3 regions of the Kluyvera sp. CHPC 1.2972 genome follow, and region 3 is predicted to be linked to each of the others. Evidence: riboswitches for the same ligand, from Rfam matches in the RefSeq annotation. Region 3 holds a riboswitch; each other region holds the start of a gene.

Region 1 (7,921 bases), on a different contig from region 3:
TTGTTATGGCTGGCGGCGTGGCTGTGCTGGCGTTTATGGCGCAGCGCAAAAGAGAATCACGATCGCCTGAGCGCGCTGTTAACGCGCCAGCGCCTGCTGTTGCTGGCACCGCTGGTGCTGGGCGTCGGCGTGGTGGCGCTGGTGAGCGTGATTCGTCACCCGCTGATGCCGGTGTATATCGAGATTTTGCGTAAGGTAGTGGGGCTGTAGTGTGCCGGATAAGGCGCAGCCGCCATCCGGCAAAGCATCACGCACGAATGCCGAGCAGCGCGGACGCGCTAGCTTTCCCGCTTAATAACGCCTGCGTATCGCCATCCCAGGCGATACGCCCTTCCGCGACCACCATCGCGCGCGGTGCAATCCTGGCCGCGTCTTCCACGCTGTGCGAAACCATCAGCAGCGTTAAGTTCTGCCGCTGACACACCTCATCAACCAGCTGTAGCATCTCCTGACGCAGCGCTGGGTCGAGTGCCGAAAACGGTTCGTCCAGCAGTAAGATCGGCTGTTCACGCACCAGGCAGCGCGCCAGCGCGGCACGTTGACGTTGCCCGCCGGAGAGCTCTCCGGGCAGCCTGTCCAGCATCGATTCAATGCCCATCTGCCCGGCAATCACCTGTAATTTTCGCTGCTGCTCCGCGGTGAGTGAGAGACGTGGACTCATGCCCAGCCCAATGTTCTGGCGCACGGTCAGGTGGCTGAAAAGATTGTTTTCCTGGAACAGCATCGACACTGGACGCTGTGACGGTGGCGTATGGGTATGCACCCGGCCTTCGAGCATTAACGTACCGCTGGCGGGCGTCAGAAAGCCGGCTATCAGGTTGAGCAGCGTCGATTTCCCCGCGCCGCTGGGGCCGAGGATAGCCACTTTTTCGCCTTGGGCAATCGATGTGCTAAAGCGCATCGGCAGGTGCTGGTAAAGCCAGGTGACATCATTCAGTTTTAGCATGGCGTCCGGGTAACTTTTCAATAACGGTGAACAACAGGAAGCAGAGCAGCAGCAAAATCAGCGCGGTGACCGCGCCGTCCTGGCTGCGGTAGGCGCCGATTTGCTGATAGAGATAAAACGGCAGCGTACGGAAATTCTCATTGCCGAACAGCGCGACCACCCCGAAATCACCAATCGACAGCACACAGGCAAAGGCCAGCGCCTGCGCCAACGGGCGTTTCAGGGCGCGCAGTTCAACCACCTTCAGGCGATTAAAGCCAGAAAGCCCCAGCGATTCGCACAGGATGCTGTAGCGGGCGGTAATATCGCGCATTGGCGTTTCCAGTACCTTGAGGGCATAAGGCACCGCCATCAGGGCGTTGGTGAAAATCACAATGCCGTCGGCGGAGTCGGGCAGGCCAACGGTATTGTTGAGTAGCAGGAAGAAGCCGGTCGCCAGTACGATACCCGGCATGGCGAGGATCAGCATGCCGCTCAGCTCCATCGCCTGCCCGGCCAGTGGCTGGTTGCGGGCGCGCAGCTCGCGGCTGCTCCACAACAGCATCATGGTCAGCACTACGCAGATTACCCCGGCGGCAATGGCGATGCGCAACGAGGTACCGAGCGCCTTCCAGAGTACCGGCTGGGTAAAGACCTGCAACATCGACGGATTGACCCCGTCAATCACCACTGCCAGCAGCGGGGGGAGCAGCAGCAGTAACGTGAGAAGAATCAGCAGGGTGTCGACTATCCGGCTGTGCCAGCGGTCGTCCGGGTCACGCCATCCGTGAATGTGGCTGTTGCCCACGGCGATAGCCCGACTAAGCCGTTGGCTCAGTAATACCAGCATCAGACAGCAGCCCATCTGAATCAGTGCCAGCATGGCAGCGCGCGCCGGGTCGTAATCAAAATTCAGCGACTGGTAGATAGCCAGCTCGATGGTCGTCGCGGACGGCCCGCCGCCGAGCGATAGCACGGTGGCAAAGCTGGCGAAGCAGAGCATGAAAATCAGCGTGGCGATGGGCAGAATTTGTCGGCGCATCCACGGCCATTCCACCAGACGGAAGAACGGGTAGCCGCGCATTCCCAGTTGGGCTGCAAGCTGACGCTGCTCGCCGGGGATCTGCTCCAGCGCCTGTAATAGCAGGCGAGTCGCCATTGGCATATTAAAGAAAACATGCGCCAGCAGAATACCCTGTAGGCCGTAGGGCGAGAAGCGCCACTGCCAGCCAAGCCAGGCAAAAAGCTGGGCCAGCCAGCCCTGACGCCCGTAAACGCTCAGAATACCGAAGACGGCAACCAGTACCGGAAGAATCAACGTCATGGCGCACAGCCGCAGCAGCAGCGTGCGGCCGGGAAAACGTCGGCGGTAGAGCGCGCGGGCGAGGAAAATGGCCGGCACGACCGACAGCAGCGCTGAGAGGAACGCCTGCCAGAAGGAGAAGCGCACCACGTGCCACAGGTAGCTATCGCCGAGCAGCGTTGACCAGGACGTTTCCGGTGCGTTCAGCCACAGCGCCAGAAACGCCGCCAGCGCGACGGCAACCATCAGCGTGGTTGCCGTCAGCCCTGGATACAGCCAGCGAGGGATTAGCGGCTGGCTGCGCGAAGCCATGCGTTAATCCAGTTTTGACGTTCGGAAGCCACCTGCTGCGGGGTAAACTCCAGCGCGGTTTGCGGTTTCACCAGACCATTAAAGCCTTCTGGCAGGGTGACGTTGGTCACCGGGTACATCCAGTTGCCGGTTGGGATGGTGTTCTGGAAGGCCGGAGAGACCATAAACTTCAGGAACTCATCTGCCAGCTTCTGCTGTTTGCTGGCCGCGGTTTTCGCCGCCACTTCCACCTGCAGATAGTGGCCTTCGCTAAAGTTTGCCGCCGCGTAGTTATCTTTCTTCTCGTCAATGATGTGGTACGCCGGAGAGGTGGTGTAGCTCAGCACCAGATCGCTTTCCCCTTTCAGGAACAGGCCGTAGGCTTCGCTCCAGCCTTTGGTGACGGTGACCGTTTTCGCCGCCAGCTTCTGCCAGGCTTCCGGCGCTTTGTCGCCGTAGACTTTTTGCATCCACAGCAGCAGGCCAAGGCCCGGCGTGCTGGTGCGCGGGTCTTCATAAATCACGCGCCATTTCTGGTCGCTCTCAACCAGTTCCTTCAGGCTTTTCGGCGGATTTTTCAGCTTGTTTTTATCATAGACGAAGGCGAAGTAGCCGTAGTCGAACGGCACGAAGGTGTCGTTGTTCCAGCCGCCCGGTACGGTAACGGCGGTGGTAGAAACGTTGCTTTTGGCAAACAGTTTGGTGTCGGTTGCCGCCTGCAGCAGGTTGTTATCCAGCCCCAGCACCACGTCGGCTTTGCTATTTTTGCCTTCCATGCGTAGGCGGTTGAGCAACGAAACGCCGTCTTCCAGCGCCACGTACTTCAGCTCGCAGTTGCAGTCGGCTTCAAACGCTTTTTTCACCGCCGGGCCCGGGCCCCAATCGGCAGCAAAGGAGTCGTAGGTATAGACGGTCAGTACAGGCTTGGCGAGGGCCGGAGCGGCAACCAGCACCAGCAGGGGGAGTAATTTTTTGAGCACTTTGCACCTTTATAAAATGGTGGCAAAGGATTTTGAGTTAGCCTCAAATCCCTTCGCCGGGATTATCCGGATCAGGTTCGACGGGTATCTCTCAGCCCGCGCACTCGGCGCAGCACCCCGTTGAGAACGGCACATTGTAATGATTACGTGAATAAATCAAAAGCCTTAAGGATCCGGCGGTGCAAACCAGGCGGATTTAAAGTCGAACCAGCCCAGGGTGTTCATGCGAACGCCGCGCATACTGCGCTGACCTTGCAGCATCAGCCAGTGGTGGATCAGCGGTACAATGGACTGATTTGCCAGCAGACTTTGGCACCAGTCGGGCAGTGAAAGTTCTCCTTCGCGCCAGCGCTGTGCGTCCTCCTCCCAGTCGATGGGAATACAGTGGCGGATCAGCGGCACTTCATAAAGGTAGGCAAAAATCGAGAAGTCGAGCGGCAACGTAAAGTTGGCGCTATTCAGCCAGATATCGCTGACCACTTCGCCACGGTGCCATTCGTCGTAGTCCACTTCCTGAATAACCAGTTTGACCTGGTGCGCCGCCAGCAGCGCCTCCATGATCTGACCGATCGTCCGGTGTTCTACGTGATCGCGGTAGTAGGTGAGGGTGACCGACTCAAGACCTGCCGGTTTTTCACAGGCGTGGCTACGGGCATGGTGCCAGCGCGGCAGCAGGCCGTAGGCCGGGAACCAGTGGCTCTGGTGCTGCTCGCCTGCGTGATATAGCAGGTTGTTCGGGTGGAAAATGTGGCTCAGCCACTGGCGCACCGCCGGGTTGTTGCCGCGCGAACTGCGCGCATCAAACAGCAGATAGTAGCAGCCCTCTTCGAGGCGGCTTTCTACCGCTTTTTCGCTCTGGGTAGTGCCCTGGAGCGTCAGGCCACCGTTCGGCTCATCGCTGATTTCCGGTAGCACCCAGACGTTCACCTCGTCAATCAGCGCCCGGAAACCGAAATAGTCATCAAACGCGTGGATCTTCAGTTGGTTCTGGTTGTTACGGGCGACGGCATACGGTCCGGTACCTACCGGCATGCGCGGGAAGTCGCTGAGCGATTGCCATTCGCGGGGCAGGATCATCGCCGATACCTGGCCCAGCAGCCACGGCAGCCAGCGGTCGGGTTCGCTCAGATGGACATCGAGCGTCCAGGCGGTTGGGGAATGAATGCGCGTGATGTTGGAAAAGAGCGACAGCGTCATGCTGCGATGCAGCGAACTGATGACATCCTCCATCTCCAGTTCACGACCGTGATGAAAATGGATGCCGGGACGCAAATAAAAACGCCAGTGTAATGGGGATATGGCCTGCCAATGGTGCGCAATATCCGCTTCCAGTTCCCCATTTACCTCATTTACCCGGGTCAGCGCACTGAAGATTTGCCGCGCAATATGGGTTTCCGAGCGCCGAAGCGCCGTTCCCGGCAGTAAATTGCGCATCGGACGGTAGTAAAGCACTCGCAGAATATGTCGCCCCTGACGGAAGCTGCGGCCCAGATGCGATACCAGCATCTGTCGCACCGCAGCCTTGTCGCCGACCAGTTGTACCAGTTGATCGATCCTATCCTGCTCGAGCAAATCTTCCGCGCGCTGTTGTTGAAGAGCTAACCCGGTATAGAGGAAAGTCAGCTTAGAGCGCTTACCGCGCCCGGCTTCCGCTTCCCAGGTCAGCCATCCCCGCGCCTCCATGGTGTTCAAAAGCGTACGCATATGGCGGCGAGAGCAGTTGAGCAGCTCGGCCAGTGAGTTGAGCGTGGTCTCCTGCGATTTTCCTTCGCAGCATTGCCATAAGCGGATGAACTGCTGCTGTAATCGACCTGAAGGCATAAAAGGGGAACTCCTGATAAAAACTCAGCAATTTATTAATCCCTATATTAAGCCAATAATTGATTTCGATGAAGCGAAGGGGAAATGAGGAGGTCACCATGTATCAGTTCTACCAGCGTTATTTCTCTGCTACCAAAAATGTTTCCTGGCTGGCCCGTCAGGCGACCGCACAGCGGCTTGAAGTGCTGAACTATCTGATGCAGTGGGAAGTTACGAACCCGACCTCTGAGTATTAATTCGCCTAATCATGTGTGACTGAGTATTTGCCAGCAGGTATCATCTGCTGGCTTTTTTTTATTCTTTCGCGAAAGGATTTCTGATGCTCTGGTTAATGACGATGGGACGACGTCTCAACGGTGTGTATGCCGCCTTTATGCTGGTGGCCTTTATGATGGGCATAGCGGGGGCATTGCAGGCGCCGACGCTGAGTTTGTATCTCAGCCGAGAAGTCGGTGTGCAGCCGTTCTGGGTGGGGTTGTTCTATACCGTCAACGCCATCGCCGGGATCGTCGTCAGCCTTGGGCTGGCAAAACGATCTGATAACCGGGGCGATCGGCGCAAGCTGATCATGTTCTGCTGCCTGATGGCGGTGGGCAACGCGCTACTTTTCGCCTTCAACCGCCACTATCTGACGCTGATTACCTGCGGCGTGCTGCTGGCCTCGATCGCCAACGCCGCGATGCCGCAACTGTTCGCGCTGGCGCGTGAATATGCCGATAGCTCGGCGCGTGAAGTGGTGATGTTCAGTTCGGTAATGCGTGCGCAGCTGTCGCTGGCGTGGGTGATTGGCCCGCCGCTGGCTTTCATGCTGGCACTTAACTATGGCTTTACCGCCATGTTTTCCATTGCTGCGGGAATTTTTGCCATCAGCCTGACGCTGATTGCCCTGACGTTACCGTCGGTCGCCAGAGTCGAACAGCCTGCCGATGCGGTGCAGAACCAGATTAGCGGCTGGAAAGACAGCAACGTGCGGATGCTGTTTATCGCCTCGACGCTGATGTGGACCTGTAACACCATGTATATCATCGATATGCCGCTGTGGATCAGCAGCGATCTTGGTCTGCCGGATAGCCTGGCGGGGATCCTGATGGGCACGGCGGCAGGGCTGGAAATTCCAGCGATGATCCTCGCGGGATACTACGTGAAGCGCTTCGGTAAGCGGCGGATGATGGTAACGGCGGTGGCCGCCGGGGTGCTGTTCTACGTCGGGCTGATCTTCTTCCATAGCCATACGTCGTTGCTGGTGCTCCAGCTGTTTAACGCGGTGTTTATCGGCATTGTCGCCGGGATTGGTATGCTGTGGTTCCAGGACCTGATGCCGGGTCGTGCGGGAGCGGCGACTACGCTGTTTACCAACAGCATTTCAACCGGGGTGATTCTGGCGGGGATTATTCAGGGGGCGCTGGCGCAGAGCTTTGGTCACTACTCGGTGTACTGGGTGATAGCCGGGATTTCGCTGGTGACGCTGGTGATGACCGGGCGGGTGAAGGACGTTTAGTTTTGTGCAGCCCCGGCGTCGCTGCGCTCGGCCGGGCTACTAACAGCGGTAGCCCGGACAAGGCGCGAACGCGCCGCCTCCGGGGAGGCAGCAATGTTACGGATTACTGCATAAACGCCGGCTGCTTGTTTTCGTAAGCAGAAATCGCATCTTCATGCTGCAGCGTCAGGCCAATGCTATCCAGCCCGTTCAACATGCAGTGGCGACGGAAGTCGTCAATTTTAAAGCTGTAGGATTTCTCCCCCGCCTTCACCACCTGTGCTTCCAGATCCACTTCAAACGTTATGCCCGGGTTGGCTTTCACCAATTCAAACATTTCGTCGACCTGCGCATCGCTCAGGGTGACCGGCAGCAACTGGTTGTTAAAGCTGTTGCCGTAAAAGATATCGGCGAAGCTTGGGGCAATCACCACTTTAAAACCGTAGTCGGTCAGCGCCCACGGTGCGTGTTCGCGAGACGAACCGCAGCCGAAGTTTTCGCGCGCCAGCAGAATAGAGGCTCCCTTGAACTCCGGGAAGTTCAGCACGAACTCCGGGTTTGGCTGCTCGCCTTTATCGTCCAGGAAGCGCCAGTCGTTAAACAGGTGCGCGCCAAAGCCGGTACGGGTCACTTTCTGCAAAAACTGCTTTGGAATGATGGCATCGGTATCGACGTTCGCGGCATCCAGCGGCACCACCAGTCCCGTATGTTGGGTAAATTTCTCAGCCATGATGGTGTTTCCTTATTTCAAGCTACGAATGTCGGCGAAATGGCCGGTTACCGCGGCCGCTGCGGCCATCGCCGGGCTGACCAGATGAGTACGACCGCCACGGCCCTGACGGCCTTCAAAGTTACGGTTGCTGGTAGAGGCGCAGCGTTCGCCTGGGTTCAGACGATCGTTGTTCATGGCCAGACACATAGAGCAGCCCGGCAGACGCCATTCAAAGCCCGCTTCGATAAAGATCTTATCCAGACCTTCCGCTTCCGCCTGCGCTTTCACCGGGCCGGAGCCAGGCACGACCAGCGCCTGTACGCCTGGGGCGACTTTACGGCCTTTAGCGATTTCTGCCGCCGCGCGTAAATCTTCAATACGCGAGTTGGTGCAGGAGCCGATAAACACTTTA
Region 2 (7,921 bases), on a different contig from region 3:
AGCGTTCTGCCGCTGCACCGCCTGGGGGGCGCGTAGATAATGGCCTTCGGTATCGGCGACAGAGAGTGAAGAAACCGTTGGCATCATCGACAGCAACTGCATCATCGACTGCAACCCTTTCTCAGGATCGAGATTTACCACCTTGTTCAGCTCGTCGTTACGGGCCAAATAGTTCGTGGCGCGTCCCAGAATATAATCATTTTCGTTGAGGATGGATTCGGCATAGTTGACCGCCAGATTGTGGGTAAAGTTGCGGTTAATACTATGATAATCGCGAATAATATCGTTGCGCTGGATGATGGTTACCAGAATGGCTATGGCGATAAAGCACACAATAATGCCAGCAAAACTGATAAAGATCGGGGTAGTAAAAGACAGCCGTCTGCTGTGAGAACTCATCATGGTTTCCATTCCTGGGAGAGATTGCAGAAGACCAGAACCAGAGCGAGTTGGTACTGCAATTTAATACACATATTTATGACTCAATAATTATACTTTATTGGCGTAAAGATGAATATTTGTTCTAAATATATAGATTAAATCGCTATTACAAGTCGGTTTTAATGAAACAATATTTCGTTAAAAGCTGAAGAAGGGCAGCGGAAAAAGCAGGCTGCCCTGAAGAAGTATAGCTGACGTTTAGCGGACTGCGCTGCGTCCCAGCCAGTTATCCCAATCTTTCCATACCGGCTGCAGGCCACGGGCGGATAGCGCACTAGCCACTTCGGCAGGCGTTCTGGCATCGTGCGGCGAGAACTGCTCCAGTTCCGGGCGATTGTCGGCGTAGCCGCCGGGCTGGGTTTTTGAGAATGCGCTGACGTTATTGATAGCCAGCGGGATAACCCGATCCCGGAACCACGGTGATTCGCGGGTAGAGAGCGACAGTTCTGTCTCCGGAGAGAACAGGCGGAACGCGCAGATCGTCTGTACTAGCTGGCGTTCATCCATCAGCGATGCGGGCTCAATGCCGCCTGCACACGGGCGCAGTCGTGGGAAGGAGATGGAGTAACGGCTTTGCCAGTAGCGCTGCTGCAGCCACAGCAGGTGCTCGGCCACCATAAAACAGTCGACCCGCCAGCTATCGGAAAGGCCAATCAGCGCACCGAGGCCGATTTTGTCGATCCCGGCTTGCCCCAGACGGTCCGGCGTGTCGAGACGCCAGAAGAAGTCCTGCTTTTTGCCTTTCAGATGGTGCTGCGCGTACATTGCTTCATGGTAGGTCTCCTGGTAGACCATGACCCCATCCAGCCCCAGCGTTTTTAGCTCGGCATACTCCTCGGTCGCCAGCGGCTGCACTTCCATATGCAACGAGGCAAACTGCTGGCGAATGTCCGGCAGATGACGACGGAAGTAGTCCATGCCGACCTTTCCCTGATGCTCGCCGGTGACCAGCAGGAGATGCTCAAAACCCATCTCGTGTATCGCTTCGCACTCGCGGGCAATTTCTGCTTCATCCAGCGTCTTGCGCTTGATGCGGTTACTCATAGAGAAGCCGCAGTAGGTGCAGTCGTTGGCGCAGAGATTCGAGAGATAAAGCGGCACGTAGAAGCTGACGGTATTACCGAAGCGCTGGCGGGTGAGCTTTTGCGCCCGCTGGGCCAGCGGCTCCAGATAGTCGGCGGCAGCAGGGGAGAGCAGGGCCATGAGATCGTCGCGGCTAAGCTGTGAAGCGCCGAGCGCCCGTTCCACATCGGCGGCGGTTTTGCCGTTGATGCGTAAGCGGATGTCGTCCCACTCCAGTTGCCGCCAGCGGTCGCTGAACGTTTTCATGCCAGCGCCTCCAGAAAACCGGTTAATGGGCTGGTGGCGCTGGCCTGCGTGCTACGGTTTCCCGGCACCGCCTGACGCGCCAGCAGCCCGGCTTCTACCGCCAGACGGAAGGCGGTTGCCATAGTGACCGGGTCGTCGGCCACGGCAATAGCCGTGTTGACCAGCACCGCATCGGCGCCCATCTCTAGCGCCTGCGCCGCATGGCTAGGTACACCGATTCCGGCATCCACCACCACCGGCACGGTAGCCTGCTGGATGATGATCTCCAGCATGGCCCTGGTCTCCAGCCCCTGATTAGAGCCGATAGGCGCGCCAAGCGGCATCACCGCCGCGCAGCCCACCTCTTCCAGCCGCTTACACAGCACCGGGTCAGCGCCGCAGTATGGCAGCACCACAAAGCCCTGTTTCACCAGCGCTTCGGCGGCTTTCAGCGTCTCAATCGGGTCTGGTAGCAGCCAGCGGGCGTCGGGGTGAATTTCGAGCTTCAGCCAGTTTGTCCCCAGCGCTTCACGCGCTAGCTGGGCGGCAAAGATAGCCTCCTCAGCGGTTTTTGCCCCCGAGGTGTTGGGCAGCAGCGTTACGCCCGCGTCAACCAGCGGAGCCAGAATGGCGTCGTTGTGCTGACGTAAATCGACCCGCTTCATCGCCAGCGTCACCAGTTGGCTGCCGGAGGCACGAATGGCTTCGACCATCAGTTGTGACGAGGCAAATTTCCCGGTACCGGTGAACAGATGTGAATCAAACGTTTTGTCCGCAATACGTAACATATCAACCCCCTGCAATAACCTGAAAGAGCAGGATCTGGTCGCCTTCCTGCACGATGTGCTGCTGCCACTGGTCGCGTGGCAGAATCTGTTGGTTCAGCGCCAGCGCGGCCCCCGGCTTGAGCTGGTTAAGCTGGGCGAGCAGGTCGCTGACGGTTTGCCCCTCGGCGCACTGCATCACTTCATCGTTGAACTGAATCTGCATGTCGCCCTCCGCATACCGGGCAGCCCTGGGCGCGACGCAGCACGAGGCTGCGCCACTGGCTGGTTTTGCCGTCGAACAGACGCAGTTCGCCGCTCGGTGTGTCGATGCCGCTCAACAACTTGATGGCCTCCAGCGCCTGCAATGTGCCCATCACCCCAACCACTGGGCCGACGATGCCCGCGGTGCGGCAGTTGCGCTCCGGCTCCGCATCGTCCGGCCACAGGCAGCGGTAGCAGCCTTGCTCCCATGGCGGTGTCAGTACCATGATTTGGCCGCCAAAGCCGACGGCGCTGGCGGTGATAAGCGGCGTATTGAGCGCCACACAGGCGGCGTTGATCGCCTGACGTGTTGCCATGTTGTCGGTACAGTCGAGCACCACGTCGGCGCGTGATACCGCGTGGCGTAGCGCATCGCCGGTCAGCCGCTGCTGTAGCGCAACCAGGTCAATATCAGGGTTTAGCCGCGCCAGCCGCTGTTGAGTGACCTGCGATTTTGAGCGGGCAATATCGTCGGTGGTGAACAGGATTTGCCGTTGCAGATTACTGAGGTGTACCTCGTCGTCGTCCGCCAGCGTCAGCGTGCCGACGCCCGCCCCCGCCAGATACAGCGCGGCAGGCGAGCCCAGCCCGCCTAAACCGACGATCAGCACATGGCTACCGAGCAGCTTTTGCTGGCCATCAATAGCGATATCGCCCAGCAGGATCTGCCGGCTATAGCGCATAAAGTCGCGGTCATTCATCGCCCACTCCCGCTATCGCCAGCAGCTGCGCCGTGGCTTCACGCCAGTCCGCCGCTTGAGTAATGGCGCTGACCACGGCAATGCTGCCCACGCCGGTCGCCAGCACGTCAGGCGCACGCGCAAGACTGATGCCGCCGATGGCGACGGTTGGGTAATCGGCCAGACGCGCAATATGGCCTGCCAACTGCGTCAGCCCCTGCGGCGCGGAGGGCATCTGCTTGGTTTGGGTGGGAAAGACGTGGCCCAGTGCGATATACGACGGTCGAGCGGCGAGCGCCACGTCAATCTCCATATCGTCGTGGGTCGACACACCAAGGCGAAGGCCCGCAGCCTGAATCGCTTTCAGATCCGTAGTTTCCAGATCCTCCTGGCCCAGATGCACCCCGTAGGCGCGGTGCTTGATAGCCAATCGCCAGTAGTCGTTGATAAACAGGCGGGCGTCATAGCGTCGGCCCAGCGCGATGGCGGCCATCACGTCCGCTTCAACCTCGTCGTCGCGCTTGTCTTTGATTCGCAGTTGAATGGTACGCACGCCGGCTTCCAGCAGGCGTTCAATCCACATCATGCTGTCCACCACCGGATAAAGTCCGAGGCGGAACGGTACCGTTGGGAAATCGGGCTGGTACATCAGGCCTCCTCGCGTTTCAGGTAAATTTCACCGCCTTTGGCGCGGAAGTTCTCCGACATATCCGCCATGCCCACTTCAATCGTCTGGGCGGCAGCGTAGTCGCGTACTTCCTGGCTGATTTTCATCGAGCAGAATTTCGGCCCGCACATGGAGCAGAAGTGGGCGACTTTGCCGGATTCCTGCGGCAGGGTTTCATCGTGGTAGGCGCGGGCGGTAAACGGATCGAGTGCGAGGTTAAACTGGTCTTCCCAGCGGAATTCGAAGCGCGCTTTTGACATCGCATTATCGCGGATCTGCGCGCCCGGGTGCCCTTTCGCCAGGTCGGCGGCGTGGGCGGCAATTTTGTAGGTGATCAGCCCCTGCTTCACATCCTCTTTGTTTGGCAGGCCAAGGTGCTCTTTTGGCGTGACGTAGCAGAGCATCGCGCAGCCAAACCAGCCAATCATCGCCGCGCCAATGCCGGAGGTGAAATGGTCATAGCCCGGCGCGATATCGGTGGTCAACGGCCCTAAGGTGTAGAACGGCGCTTCGTGGCAGTGCTCCAGCTCTTCGGTCATGTTGCGCTGAATCATCTGCATCGGCACGTGGCCCGGGCCTTCAATCATCACCTGCACATCGTACTCCCAGGCGATTTTGGTCAGCTCGCCCAGCGTGTGCAGCTCGGAGAACTGGGCTTCGTCGTTGGCGTCCTGAATCGAGCCCGGACGCAGACCGTCGCCCAGCGACAGCGATACGTCATAGGCGGCACAGATTTCACAGATTTCACGGAAGTGCTGGTAGAGGAAGTTTTCCTGATGATGGGAGAGACACCATTTCGCCATGATAGAACCACCGCGAGAGACGATGCCGGTCAGGCGCTTGGCAGTCATCGGCACGTAGCGCAGCAGCACGCCCGCGTGGATAGTGAAGTAGTCGACGCCCTGTTCGGCCTGCTCCAGCAGCGTGTCGCGGAAGGCTTCCCAGGTCAGATCTTCGGCGATCCCGTTGACCTTCTCCAGCGCCTGGTAGATCGGCACGGTGCCGATCGGAACCGGGCTGTTACGCAGGATCCATTCGCGGGTTTCGTGGATATAGCGGCCGGTCGACAGGTCCATCACCGTATCTGCGCCCCAACGGGTGGACCACACCAATTTTTCCACTTCCTCTTCAATGGAGGAGGTCACCGCCGAGTTACCGATATTGGCGTTCACCTTCACGAGGAAGTTGCGGCCGATGATCATCGGCTCGGATTCCGGGTGGTTGATGTTGGCAGGAATGATGGCGCGCCCGGCGGCGACTTCATCACGCACGAATTCCGGCGTGATGTTCTCCGGCAGGCGTGCGCCGAAGGCCATGCCTGGGTGCTGGTGGCGCAATACTTCGCTGCGAATGCGCTCGCGGCCCATGTTTTCACGAATGGCGATGAACTCCATTTCCGGCGTCACAATCCCCTGACGGGCATAGTGCAGCTGAGTGACGCATTTACCTGCTTTGGCGCGCTTCGGCGTCAGCAGCCCATTAAAGCGCAGTTCGTCGAGACCATCATCGGCCAGCCGCTCTTTGGTGTAGGCGGAACTGCGGTCATCCAGCTCTTCGCTGTCGTCGCGAGCGGTAATCCACGGCTGGCGCAGCTTTGCCAGACCCTGCTGGACGTTAATCGCCACGTTTGGGTCACCGTAGGGGCCGGACGTGTCGTACACCGGCACCGCTTCGTTCGCTTCGAGCTGTGGGTTTTCTTTATTGCCGCCAATCAGCGTGGGGCTCAGCTGAATTTCGCGCATTGGAATACGGATATCCGGCTGCGAACCGGTGATGTAGATACGTTGGGAGTTCGGGAACGCGGTGCCTTCCAGGGTATCGATAAAGTGTTGGGCCTGGGCGCGCTGTTCGCGGCGAGATGGTTTAGTAGTGACAGACATAGCTCATTCCAAATAAAAGTAAGGACATGGCTTGTCAGACGACGGATGAAGCAAGAGAGAAGATCGCCCTTGGGCGATGCGACTATAGATTGACTCTTGTTCCCTTCGCAGGTCTTAACCTGATCAGGTTCCGCGGATCCCGAATTAACGGTCTCAGCCCGTGCTTGCGCACTGGGCACTCCGACAAGAAGTAACCTCAGATGATGAGAGGTAATGAATGTAAACTACTCGTTAATGCGGCAAATCTCAAGCCGGGCGTTTTATTTCGTCCTCGCCGAGCGCCTCGAAGGTCAGCATGATGAGCTGGTCTTCCAACAGAAAACGGGCCTCCAGCGCTTCACCGATATCGGACAGCGCCTGCTGGAAGGCATACACGTTATCCTGGTCGATAGCGTTCTCCAGCGTAGAGTCGTAGTAGTCCATAATTTGTTGGGTATTGGCATCCAGCAGCGGCCAGATTTTGCTGGCGTTTAAAAGCGGACTGTTGCCTTCCATTTTATGGATAATGCGTTCATAAATACTGAAATGACCGGCAGATAAATAGTCGACCAGGCGCTGACAAAAGTCATCAAGCGCTTTCTCGTTAAGACGCATGAACGATTCTTTGCCAGGCTTAAGGCCAACCAGATTGTAGTAAGCCACGAGCAGGTGCTTACGAATATTCAGCCAGCGGTCGACCAGTCTGTGGTGTCCTTTTACACGCTCTGTCAGGCTCTCTAACTGGTTTAACATAGGTTGACCCCCGCATCAGTAAGTTTAAAATCTGCTCACGTCAATATGTAAATATTATGTTAATAAAATGCCTATGAACCGAAGGTAGCGCAAGAGATATGGATCGTATAATTGAAAAATTGGATCGCGGCTGGTGGATAGTCAGCCACGAACAAAAATTATGGTTGCCCGGTGGGGAATTACCATATGGCGAAGCGGTAAATTTCGATCTTGTGGGTCAGCACGCACTCCAGATTGGTGAGTGGGAAGGTGACCCGGTTTGGCTGGTACAGCAGCGTCGCCACGATATGGGCACCGTGCGTCAGGTTCTTGACCAGGACGTGGGCCTGTTCCAGCTTGCCGGGCGCGGCGTGCAGCTGGCGGAGTTTTACCGCTCGCACAAATTCTGCGGCTACTGCGGCCATACCATGCACCCGAGCAAAACCGAATGGGCGATGCTGTGCAGCCACTGCCGTGAGCGCTACTACCCGCAGATTGCGCCGTGCATTATCGTCGCCATTCGCCGCGATGATTCGATCCTCCTTGCCCAACACGTTCGCCATCGCAACGGCGTGCATACCGTGCTGGCCGGTTTTGTTGAAGTGGGCGAAACCTTAGAGCAGGCGGTGGCGCGTGAAGTGATGGAAGAGAGCGGCATTAAGGTGAAGAACCTGCGCTACGTCACCTCCCAGCCGTGGCCATTCCCGCAGTCGCTGATGACCGCCTTTATGGCGGAGTACGACAGCGGCGACATCGTTATCGATCCTAAAGAGCTGCTTAACGCCAACTGGTATCGCTACGACGATCTCCCGCTTTTGCCGCCGCCGGGCACCGTGGCGCGTCGTCTGATCGAAGATACCGTGGCAATGTGTCGGGCTGATTACGACTGACATGTTACAATAGGCGCATCAACGCTAAAGGAATGTAAACATGAGCGAACTGAAGAACGATCGTTATCTGCGCGCGCTGCTGCGCCAGCCCGTAGACGTGACCCCGGTATGGATGATGCGCCAGGCAGGCCGCTATTTGCCGGAGTACAAGGCAACCCGCGCCCATGCTGGTGATTTTATGTCGCTGTGCAAAAACGCCGAGCTGGCCTGCGAAGTCACTCTGCAGCCGCTGCGCCGCTTCTCGCTTGATGCGGCGATCCTCTTCTCGGATATCCTGACCATTCCGGATGCGATGGGGCTGGGACTCTATTTTGAA
Region 3 (7,921 bases):
ATGCTACCTGGCGATTAATTCACCACGGGTCTGTGTAAAACACGGTTCCGGTAAAACGGTTTTGTGGAATTGAAAAGGCGTTTCATCACTAATCTAAGCACAAAATACCGCCACTTCCACGGACAAATTCCGCTAACGCCGGGCTGTTTTTTGGGCATGCGCACGAGGGTGCGTGACGTTTTTCACAAAAGGACGGGGAAGTGTGAGTGCGATCATTATCCTCTCCCGGACGGGAGAGGATGGGCAAAAATCAGGCGAAGGTGATTTTACTGTCGAGGTAGACGTCCTGAACGGCGTTGATAAGCTGCACGCCATCGGCCATCGATTTTTTGAAGGCTTTACGGCCAAGAATCAGACCCATACCGCCAGCGCGTTTGTTGATCACCGCCGTACGGACCGCGTCCGCAAGGTCGGTTTCGCCGCCCGCTGCGCCGCCGGAGTTAATCAGCCCGGCACGGCCCATATAGCAGTTCGCCAACTGGTAGCGCACCAGGTCGATAGGATTCTCGCTGGTCAGTTTGCTGTAGACGCGTTCGTCGGTATAGCCGAAGTTCACCGCTTTATAGCCGCCGTTATTCTCAGCCATTTTCTGCTTCACGATATCGGCGCCGATGGTGGCGGCCAGATGGTTGGCCTGCCCGGTAAGGTCGGCAGATACGTGGTAATCCACGCCATCTTTTTTAAACGCCGGGTTGCGCAGATAGGCCCACAGCACGGTGACCAGCCCCAGCTCATGCGCGCGCTCAAAAGCGGCAGAGATCTCCTCAATCTGACGACGAGACTCTTCCGAACCAAAATAGATGGTCGCCCCCACCGCTACCGCCCCCATATTGAACGCCTGCTCGACGCTGGCATACAGCGTCTGGTCGAAGGTGTTTGGGTAGCTCAGGGTTTCGTTGTGGTTCAGTTTGACGAGGAACGGAATGCGGTGCGCGTAGCGGCGAGAGACCGAGGCCAGCACGCCGTAGGTGGAGGCCACGCAGTTACAGCCCGCTTCAATCGCCAGTTCAACAATGTTTTTCGGGTCAAAATAGAGCGGGTTGGCGGCAAACGAGGCCCCGGCCGAGTGCTCAACGCCCTGGTCCACCGGCAGAATCGACAGATAACCCGTCCCCGCCAGACGCCCGGTATTGTAGAGGGTCTGCATATTTCTCAGCACGGCAGGCGGACGATTGTTATCCACCATCACCCGGTCAACGTAGTCGTGGCCGGGCAGATAGAGCTGGTCGGCTGGAATGGTCATACAACGATGCTGTAAAAGGCTGTCGGCGTCTTTGCCAAGCAACTGCGCAATATCAGTCATAGCTATGCTCCCGTAAGCGCCGACATCATGTCGGCTGGATATCCTGCTCAACACTTTTGAGCAGGATAAGCCTGGTACCGGGAGCGCGGAATGTCCAACTTTTGGCAGATTTTAAGCACAACCGACTGGCACGTCAGCCGGACAGCTACCACCATTCGTGGAAATGGTGCACCGGCCCAATACCTTCGCCTACCTGTAAGGTATCGGCCTGCGCCAGCGCCTGCGACAGCCAGGCTTTGGCGACGGGCACCGTCTCCTGCCAGCTGGCGTGGCGCGGCCGCAATGCCGCCAGCGCGGCCGACAGCGTACAGCCGGTGCCGTGAGTGTTTTTGGTCACCACACGCGGCGCGGTAAAACGCATTTCACCCTCGGCGGTAAACAGCCAGTCGGGGCTTTCTGCATCATCAAGATGCCCACCTTTCATCAGCACCGCTTCGCAGCCGAGCGCCCGCAGCGCTCTGCCCTGCTCCAGCATCTCACGCTCGTTACGAGCATGCGGCGTATCGAGCAGCGCCGCGGCCTCCGGCAGGTTTGGCGTAATCAGCGAGACCTGCGGCAGCAGGCGCTGGCGCAGCGTCTCAACGGCGGATACGGAAAGCAATGGGTCACCGCTTTTGGCCAGCATCACCGTATCCAGCACCACGTTCTGAATATGATAGCGTTGCAGTCGCTCGGCCACCGCCTCGACGATATCCGTCTCCGCCAGCATACCGATTTTGGTGGTGTCGATGCGCACGTCGCTGAACACGGAATCTAACTGCGCGGCGACAAAGTCGGGTTCAATCCGGTAGACCGACTGCACTCCACGGGTGTTCTGCGCCACCAGCGCGGTGATAACAGAACAGCCGTAGGCGCCAAGCGCCGAGAAGGTTTTCAGGTCGGCCTGAATGCCCGCGCCGCCGCTAGGATCGGTACCGGCAATGGTCAGGGCATTGATACGCTTCATGCCGCTACCTCCCCGTGCATCACATACAAGGCATCAAGAAACGCAGGAACAAAACTGCCCGGCCCTCGCCCCTGCGCAGCAAGCTGCCCCGCCCGCTTCATCACCGCGCAGGCTCCTGCGACGTTCAGCAAACGGTCGCCCGGTAAGGCACAGCTCGCCGCCACGACGGCCGAGAGCGCGCAGCCGGTGCCGACCACGCGGGTCATCAATAGAGAGCCGCCGTTCACCGCCAACGTTCGTGCACCGTCGGTGATGTAATCAACTTCGCCGGTCACTGCAACCATCGCCCCGCTTGCGCACGCCAGTTTCTGCGCCGCTGGCAGCGCCGCCGCTGCGGTATCGGTGGTATCCACGCCGCGCCCGCCCTGGCTTTCTCCAGCCAGCGCCATAATTTCTGAGGCATTGCCACGAATCGCCGCCGGGGCCATCTGCACCAGTTCGCGGCAGAAGTCACTGCGCAGCGTCAACGCGCCCACCGCCACCGGATCGAGCGCCCACGGCGTTCCCGCCCGGTTCGCGCTCTCAACCGCCGCCCGCATCGCCTGAGCACGCGGCTGGGTTAAGGTGCCGACGTTAATCAATAATGCGCTGGCAATAGCCGAGAACTGCGCGGCTTCTCCGGCATCAATGACCATTGCTGGCGATGCGCCGAGCGCCAGCAATACGTTGGCGGTAAAGGTCTGTACGACATCGTTAGTCATACAGTGAACAAGGGGAGAATGTTGCTGCAGAAGGAGTGCGGTGTGCGCGAATTGCGCGGGACTTAGCAGGTCGGCTTGCATGGTTTGCTCCTGCCAAAACGCGAAGAAGCAATGACCTGGCGGTCTCTGACTTCCCTACGCTGGCATTATCCAGATCAGGTGGTACGGGTTTTTCTCAGCCTTCGTAAAGAAGGGCACCCCGAGTCATTTGAATCAATTTATGGCGATTAACTTGTCATTAATAGCTGCCCGCAATAATGCCAGCAGGATGCACGACAAACAAGCCCATACGTTGAGCGGACCGCATTACGCGACTGATGACTTAGCCATAATGTTTCCGCGGCGCTTTACCCTGTTTCGCTAAATACATCGCTTTGTCGGCATAATCGAGAAGCTGGCGCTCATCGCTGCCATGCTCTGGATAACAGGCAATCCCAATACTGGGTTCGATGGTCAACATATGGCCCTGCAGGCTAAAAGACGTGCGGAACGCGTTATCAATTTTTTGAGCGACCCGCGCCGCATGTTCAGGCGACAACGTTCCCTGAATCAACACCACAAACTCATCACCGCCAATGCGCGCGACGGTATCCGATTCACGTACGCAACGCTTCAGGCGCACGGCGGTCTCTTGCAGCAGCAGATCGCCCATGCCGTGGCCCAGCGTGTCGTTAACCTGCTTAAATTTGTCGAGATCGATAAACAGCAACGCCAGTTGACCTTGTTCGCGGCGTACCGTCGCCAGCGTTGTTTTCAGGCGATCGTACAATAGGCTACGGTTCGGCAGGTCGGTCAGTTGATCGTACTGCGCCATATGCTGCAATCGGGCCTGCATCTGCTGGCGTTCAATCACCGTCGCAATTTGTGTCGATACAAACTGCAGCAGTTCCTGATCCTGTTCGTTGTAGCACACGCCGCCCGGATAACTTTTGAGCACTAACGCGCCAATCGTGCCTTTATGCGACTTTAGCGGCACGCCCAGCCAACAGAATGGATTCATACTAAAGGAGGTGCGCAACTCTTCCATACGCCCTGCCATCGTTTCAGGCGTGAGCAGCAGAGGTTGACCGGTATGAATGACTTCCGCGTAAAACGTCTCCGGGATCAGCGTAAACGGCTCCGGGGTCTCCTGAAACTCGTCCACATGGTACGGGAAGCTCAGTTGGGCCGTTTTATCATCATAGAGCGTCACCGAGAAATTATCGGCCGGTAGCAGCGTACCGACTATCTCATGAATACGCTGGAATAGTTTGAGCAGATCTTCAGCGGTATGTGCGGCTTCAGAAATGGCATAAAGCACCGACTGGAGCAATTCGGAACGTTTACGCTCGGTGATATCGCGGGCCACGCCGATACGTAATTGATCGGCCGGTGACCAACGCGCTGACCACATGATATTCAAGACCTGCCCATTTTTGTGGACATAACGATTTTCGAAATGAAATTGCGGGTTACCTGCCATCACATCGACAATCGAATTTCGGGTTAATTCCTGGTCTTCCGGCAACATCATGTCAAACATGTTACTGCCGATCAGTTCTTTCGGAGTATAACCAAAAATACGCTCGCAGGACGCGCTGGCAAAAATGATATTGGCATGGGCGTCAACGGCAAAAACAGCGTCCATCATGAGATCGATAAAACTGCTCAACGGTGCGTGAGAATTCGATTCCATAGAGAAAGTCAGGCCTGAATATAGGAGTGAGTGCGACTACCCTTAAGAACCGTCGCCCATAAGCACTACAGCAAAGGTTAAATATAGTACAGCGACAGTTTACTATACAATCAAAAAGCATGACGCCACGGCGTTAAAAAGGCGCGAACGTATCGCAATCGCCCCAGGAGATATAGTGGACCACGACAGCCTAGACCTAATAACTGGCTTCCTTTTAAAAAACCATGTAATAACAGTGGTAAATTATCTTCTTTATTGTGTCTGAAAAAACGGGGGTCTCTCAAATAAGGTCCACTCCTCTTTGGCGACGTGGCGTTCAGGTGAAGATTCTCGCTTATCTTGCTCACCGCGTTAGAAATAGGTTTACGGTGTTCCGGTTGCATCATTCATTCTTGTTTTCGCTGGAGGATATTTCTAGCGATGTTTTTTACCCACCCACTTTTCATACCTATTATTTTTGCATCACACTAGCAAACCAATATTTAAATTTTAATTAACAATCATGCTTTGAGAATAATCTGCACATCAGGACAACTCCTTCATATGAAAGTAAAGATCATTAAGGCATCCAGTGTGAATAACACTCAATGAAAATAAAAATGAATGAAATCATTAAACTCCGGTATCCGTTCATCAGAATAAGCTTTTAACTTCGAATAGTAACCATTCACAACAAAGGAAGCGTGTTAGCGTAAGCGACTGTTTATTATAATCAATAACAATAAACATCATGACTGTTCGTTGCATCGATCGCTTCCGATTCTATGCATGATCTAAATCAATATTCAAATGACCATCTTAGTTGATAGTTGCTTTGCGTTACGAAAGAAGGGAATCGTGTGTCCGTGACACTATTAGCGGTTTTCTTTTTTGGTACAACGTAAACAATAATGATGATAGCCGTTCTATAAAATAAATAGCCGATGATAAAACTCATTCTTGCTTACGCCATTGCCTCTATGGCATTGGTGGCGACAGGTGTGCTTCTTGGTGCGGTATTTAACAATACTCTATCAACGATTAGCATTGACTGTAACCACGAATAATTCAGACTACACTTAATTTTTTACATTTTGCTAGTAATAACGGAAGTGATTAAATAATCTTTCCGATTAAATATTGTGTGTTAATTAATAAGAAATAAGGTTAATGATGAAAGCTAAAATGATGGTGTTAGCCGTTCTGGTTGGTTCCGCAGCGCTGGCAGGTTGCAGCTCCCCGGCACAGCGCATGGCTTCCTGCGAAGCACAGGGCGTCTCTAAAGACACCTGCTATTTATCCGAGCAGAACCGCCAGCAGAGCATTAACAATGCGGCGATGACGGCGGCGTACGCTAATGCGGCAAACGCTACCCGCAGCAAAGACGTCGAGCAGCACGCTCAAGCCGCGCACGTCGCGGACCCAATGCGCGAAGCGACCCTCTCCTCCAACGTCCTGAAAGCCACCCTGTCAAACGGCTTCTTCTCCGCGACCATCAACGGTAAGAAAGCGGTGGTTAAGCGTGTTAACGCCAATTTCTATGAAATTCGCGGGGCGGGCTATGTGATTTCCGTCAGCATGAATGCCGACGGTATTGAAAGCGCGTCATGGAATAAAACCCATGGCCGCGATAACGGGATGCTGACCGTTACCCAGAAGTAATTCGCTAAGGAGGCTTCGGCCTCCTTCTTTCTTTATTGGGTGGCGTCTTCCCGGCGTCGCTTTACTCGACCGGGCTACGGGGTATCGCGAAGCGCTTTTAACAGCAATGTGAAACAGGCTTCGATAAGCGGCGGCAGCGTCTGCGGGCCACGCATTAACGCGACGGTACGCGTTAGCTCTGGCTGCTGAAGCTGCGCGACTCGCAGCGCCGCATCCTGCAGATGGGTAGTGTACAGCTGCGGAAGGATCCCCACCGCTAAGCGCGAGCGCACCAACCCGTACAGCGTTTCAATATAATCAACCTGATAGCGGGTATTGAGCGTCAACCGCTGGCTCTCCACCAGCGCGCCAACCAGACGCTGAATATTACCTTTTGAGAACACTGCAATATCGCGCCCTGCCAGCTGTTTCCACGGTAAATGTGGCTGCCCGGCCAGCGGGTCATCCACATGCAGTATCGCCACCAGCGGGTCTTCACGCAGCGGAAAAACCTGCAATTCAGCGGGCAGAGAACTGTCGATAGCCCCCACGCCAAAATCAATGTGTCCGCTTTGCAGATCGCGCGCCAGTGCGTCGTTGGTGCGATCGAGAAACTCGACGCGCAGGCGCGGAAATGCCTGCGCTAGCGCCTCGGGTAACAGCGGAAACAGCAGCGAACTGACCGACGGCACCAGCCCAATGCGCACCGTGCCATCACCGCCCGCTTCCACAATCTGCTGCATATCGTGAAACGCCAGCTGCGCCACGCTCAGCACCCGCTGGGCATGCGGCAAAATGGCCGCCCCCAGCTCGGTCAGCGTCACCGCCGAGGCGGTACGGTTGACCAGCTTACCGCCCAGCACCGTTTCAATCTGGCGCAGAGCGCTGCTCAGCGCCGGTTGGCTAATCGCCAGCCGGTTAGAGGTATCGGTAAAGTGACGCAGCTGCGCCAGCGTGACAAAATACTGCAACTGTTTAAGCGAGAGCGCAGGCAATCGCTGCCAGGGGTCGGTCATGGTGTGCTTCACTCGTGGCTATCACGCACAATAAGCTGAAGTTATCGGGTGATAAATTTAATCATCTGGGCAACCGTTTGCTCTGCCCCTAAAGTAGCACGCATTATCCCTGCGCCGGAGTTGTTATGTCCAGCAATGCTGAAAACCGCCGCCGCGCCGTTCAGGCCGCACGTGGCGAGTCCCCGTTTGATCTTTTGCTCACCGATGCCAACGTTGTCGATATGGCGACCGGTGAAATTCGCGAAGCCGATGTCGGTATCGTTGGCGATATGATTGCCAGCGTCCACCCGCGCGGCAGCCGCAGCGACACGCTGGAACATCACTCCCTGCCCGGCGTTTACCTCTCTCCAGGCCTGATGGACACCCACGTTCACCTCGAAAGTTCACATCTGCCGCCGGAGCGCTACGCGGAGATCGTACTGGCACAGGGCACCACCGCCGTATTCTGGGATCCGCATGAGCTGGCAAACGTGCTGGGCGTCGCGGGCGTTCGCTATGCCGTAGAAGCCAGTCGTCATCTGCCCCTGCAGGTGATGGTCGCCGCACCGTCCAGCGTGCCGTCTACGCCGGGGCTGGAGATGTCCGGGGCCGATTTTGCCGGTGCCGAAATGGAAACCATGCTGGGCTGGCCGGAAGTGCGCGGCGTAGCGGAAGTGATGG

Evidence for each region. A riboswitch is a leader RNA that binds a small molecule or an ion and turns the genes downstream of it on or off. The one in region 3 is predicted to bind thiamine pyrophosphate.
Region 1: another riboswitch for thiamine pyrophosphate. It lies ahead of thiB (thiamine ABC transporter substrate binding subunit); the one in region 3 lies ahead of thiM (hydroxyethylthiazole kinase).
Region 2: another riboswitch for thiamine pyrophosphate. It lies ahead of thiC (phosphomethylpyrimidine synthase ThiC); the one in region 3 lies ahead of thiM (hydroxyethylthiazole kinase).

Annotation. Positions count from the first base shown of each region.
Region 1 covers NZ_JAPKIB010000006.1:141,501-149,421, reverse strand. Annotated here, with positions in the region: gene V6944_RS12245 (DedA family protein) at 1-210, shown strand, start outside; gene thiQ (thiamine ABC transporter ATP-binding protein ThiQ) at 248-946, opposite strand; gene thiP (thiamine/thiamine pyrophosphate ABC transporter permease ThiP) at 930-2,540, opposite strand; gene thiB (thiamine ABC transporter substrate binding subunit) at 2,516-3,499, opposite strand; TPP riboswitch at 3,530-3,629, opposite strand; gene sgrR (HTH-type transcriptional regulator SgrR) at 3,665-5,320, opposite strand; gene sgrT (glucose uptake inhibitor SgrT) at 5,419-5,556, shown strand; gene V6944_RS12215 (sugar efflux transporter) at 5,640-6,818, shown strand; gene leuD (3-isopropylmalate dehydratase small subunit) at 6,922-7,527, opposite strand; gene leuC (3-isopropylmalate dehydratase large subunit) at 7,540-7,921, opposite strand, start outside.
Region 2 covers NZ_JAPKIB010000025.1:19,800-27,720, forward strand. Annotated here, with positions in the region: gene V6944_RS22215 (sensor domain-containing diguanylate cyclase) at 1-399, opposite strand, end outside; gene thiH (2-iminoacetate synthase ThiH) at 640-1,770, opposite strand; gene thiG (thiazole synthase) at 1,767-2,537, opposite strand; gene thiS (sulfur carrier protein ThiS) at 2,539-2,739, opposite strand; gene thiF (thiazole biosynthesis adenylyltransferase ThiF) at 2,717-3,478, opposite strand; gene thiE (thiamine phosphate synthase) at 3,471-4,106, opposite strand; gene thiC (phosphomethylpyrimidine synthase ThiC) at 4,106-6,004, opposite strand; TPP riboswitch at 6,088-6,197, opposite strand; gene rsd (sigma D regulator) at 6,251-6,736, opposite strand; gene nudC (NAD(+) diphosphatase) at 6,835-7,605, shown strand; gene hemE (uroporphyrinogen decarboxylase) at 7,646-7,921, shown strand, end outside.
Region 3 covers NZ_JAPKIB010000001.1:432,504-440,424, forward strand. Annotated here, with positions in the region: gene fbaB (class I fructose-bisphosphate aldolase) at 251-1,303, opposite strand; gene thiD (bifunctional hydroxymethylpyrimidine kinase/phosphomethylpyrimidine kinase) at 1,449-2,249, opposite strand; gene thiM (hydroxyethylthiazole kinase) at 2,246-3,031, opposite strand; TPP riboswitch at 3,066-3,162, opposite strand; gene V6944_RS02175 (sensor domain-containing protein) at 3,273-4,625, opposite strand; gene V6944_RS02180 (hypothetical protein) at 5,778-6,266, shown strand; gene V6944_RS02185 (LysR family transcriptional regulator) at 6,341-7,261, opposite strand; partial or broken gene V6944_RS02190 (adenine deaminase) at 7,387-7,921, shown strand, end outside.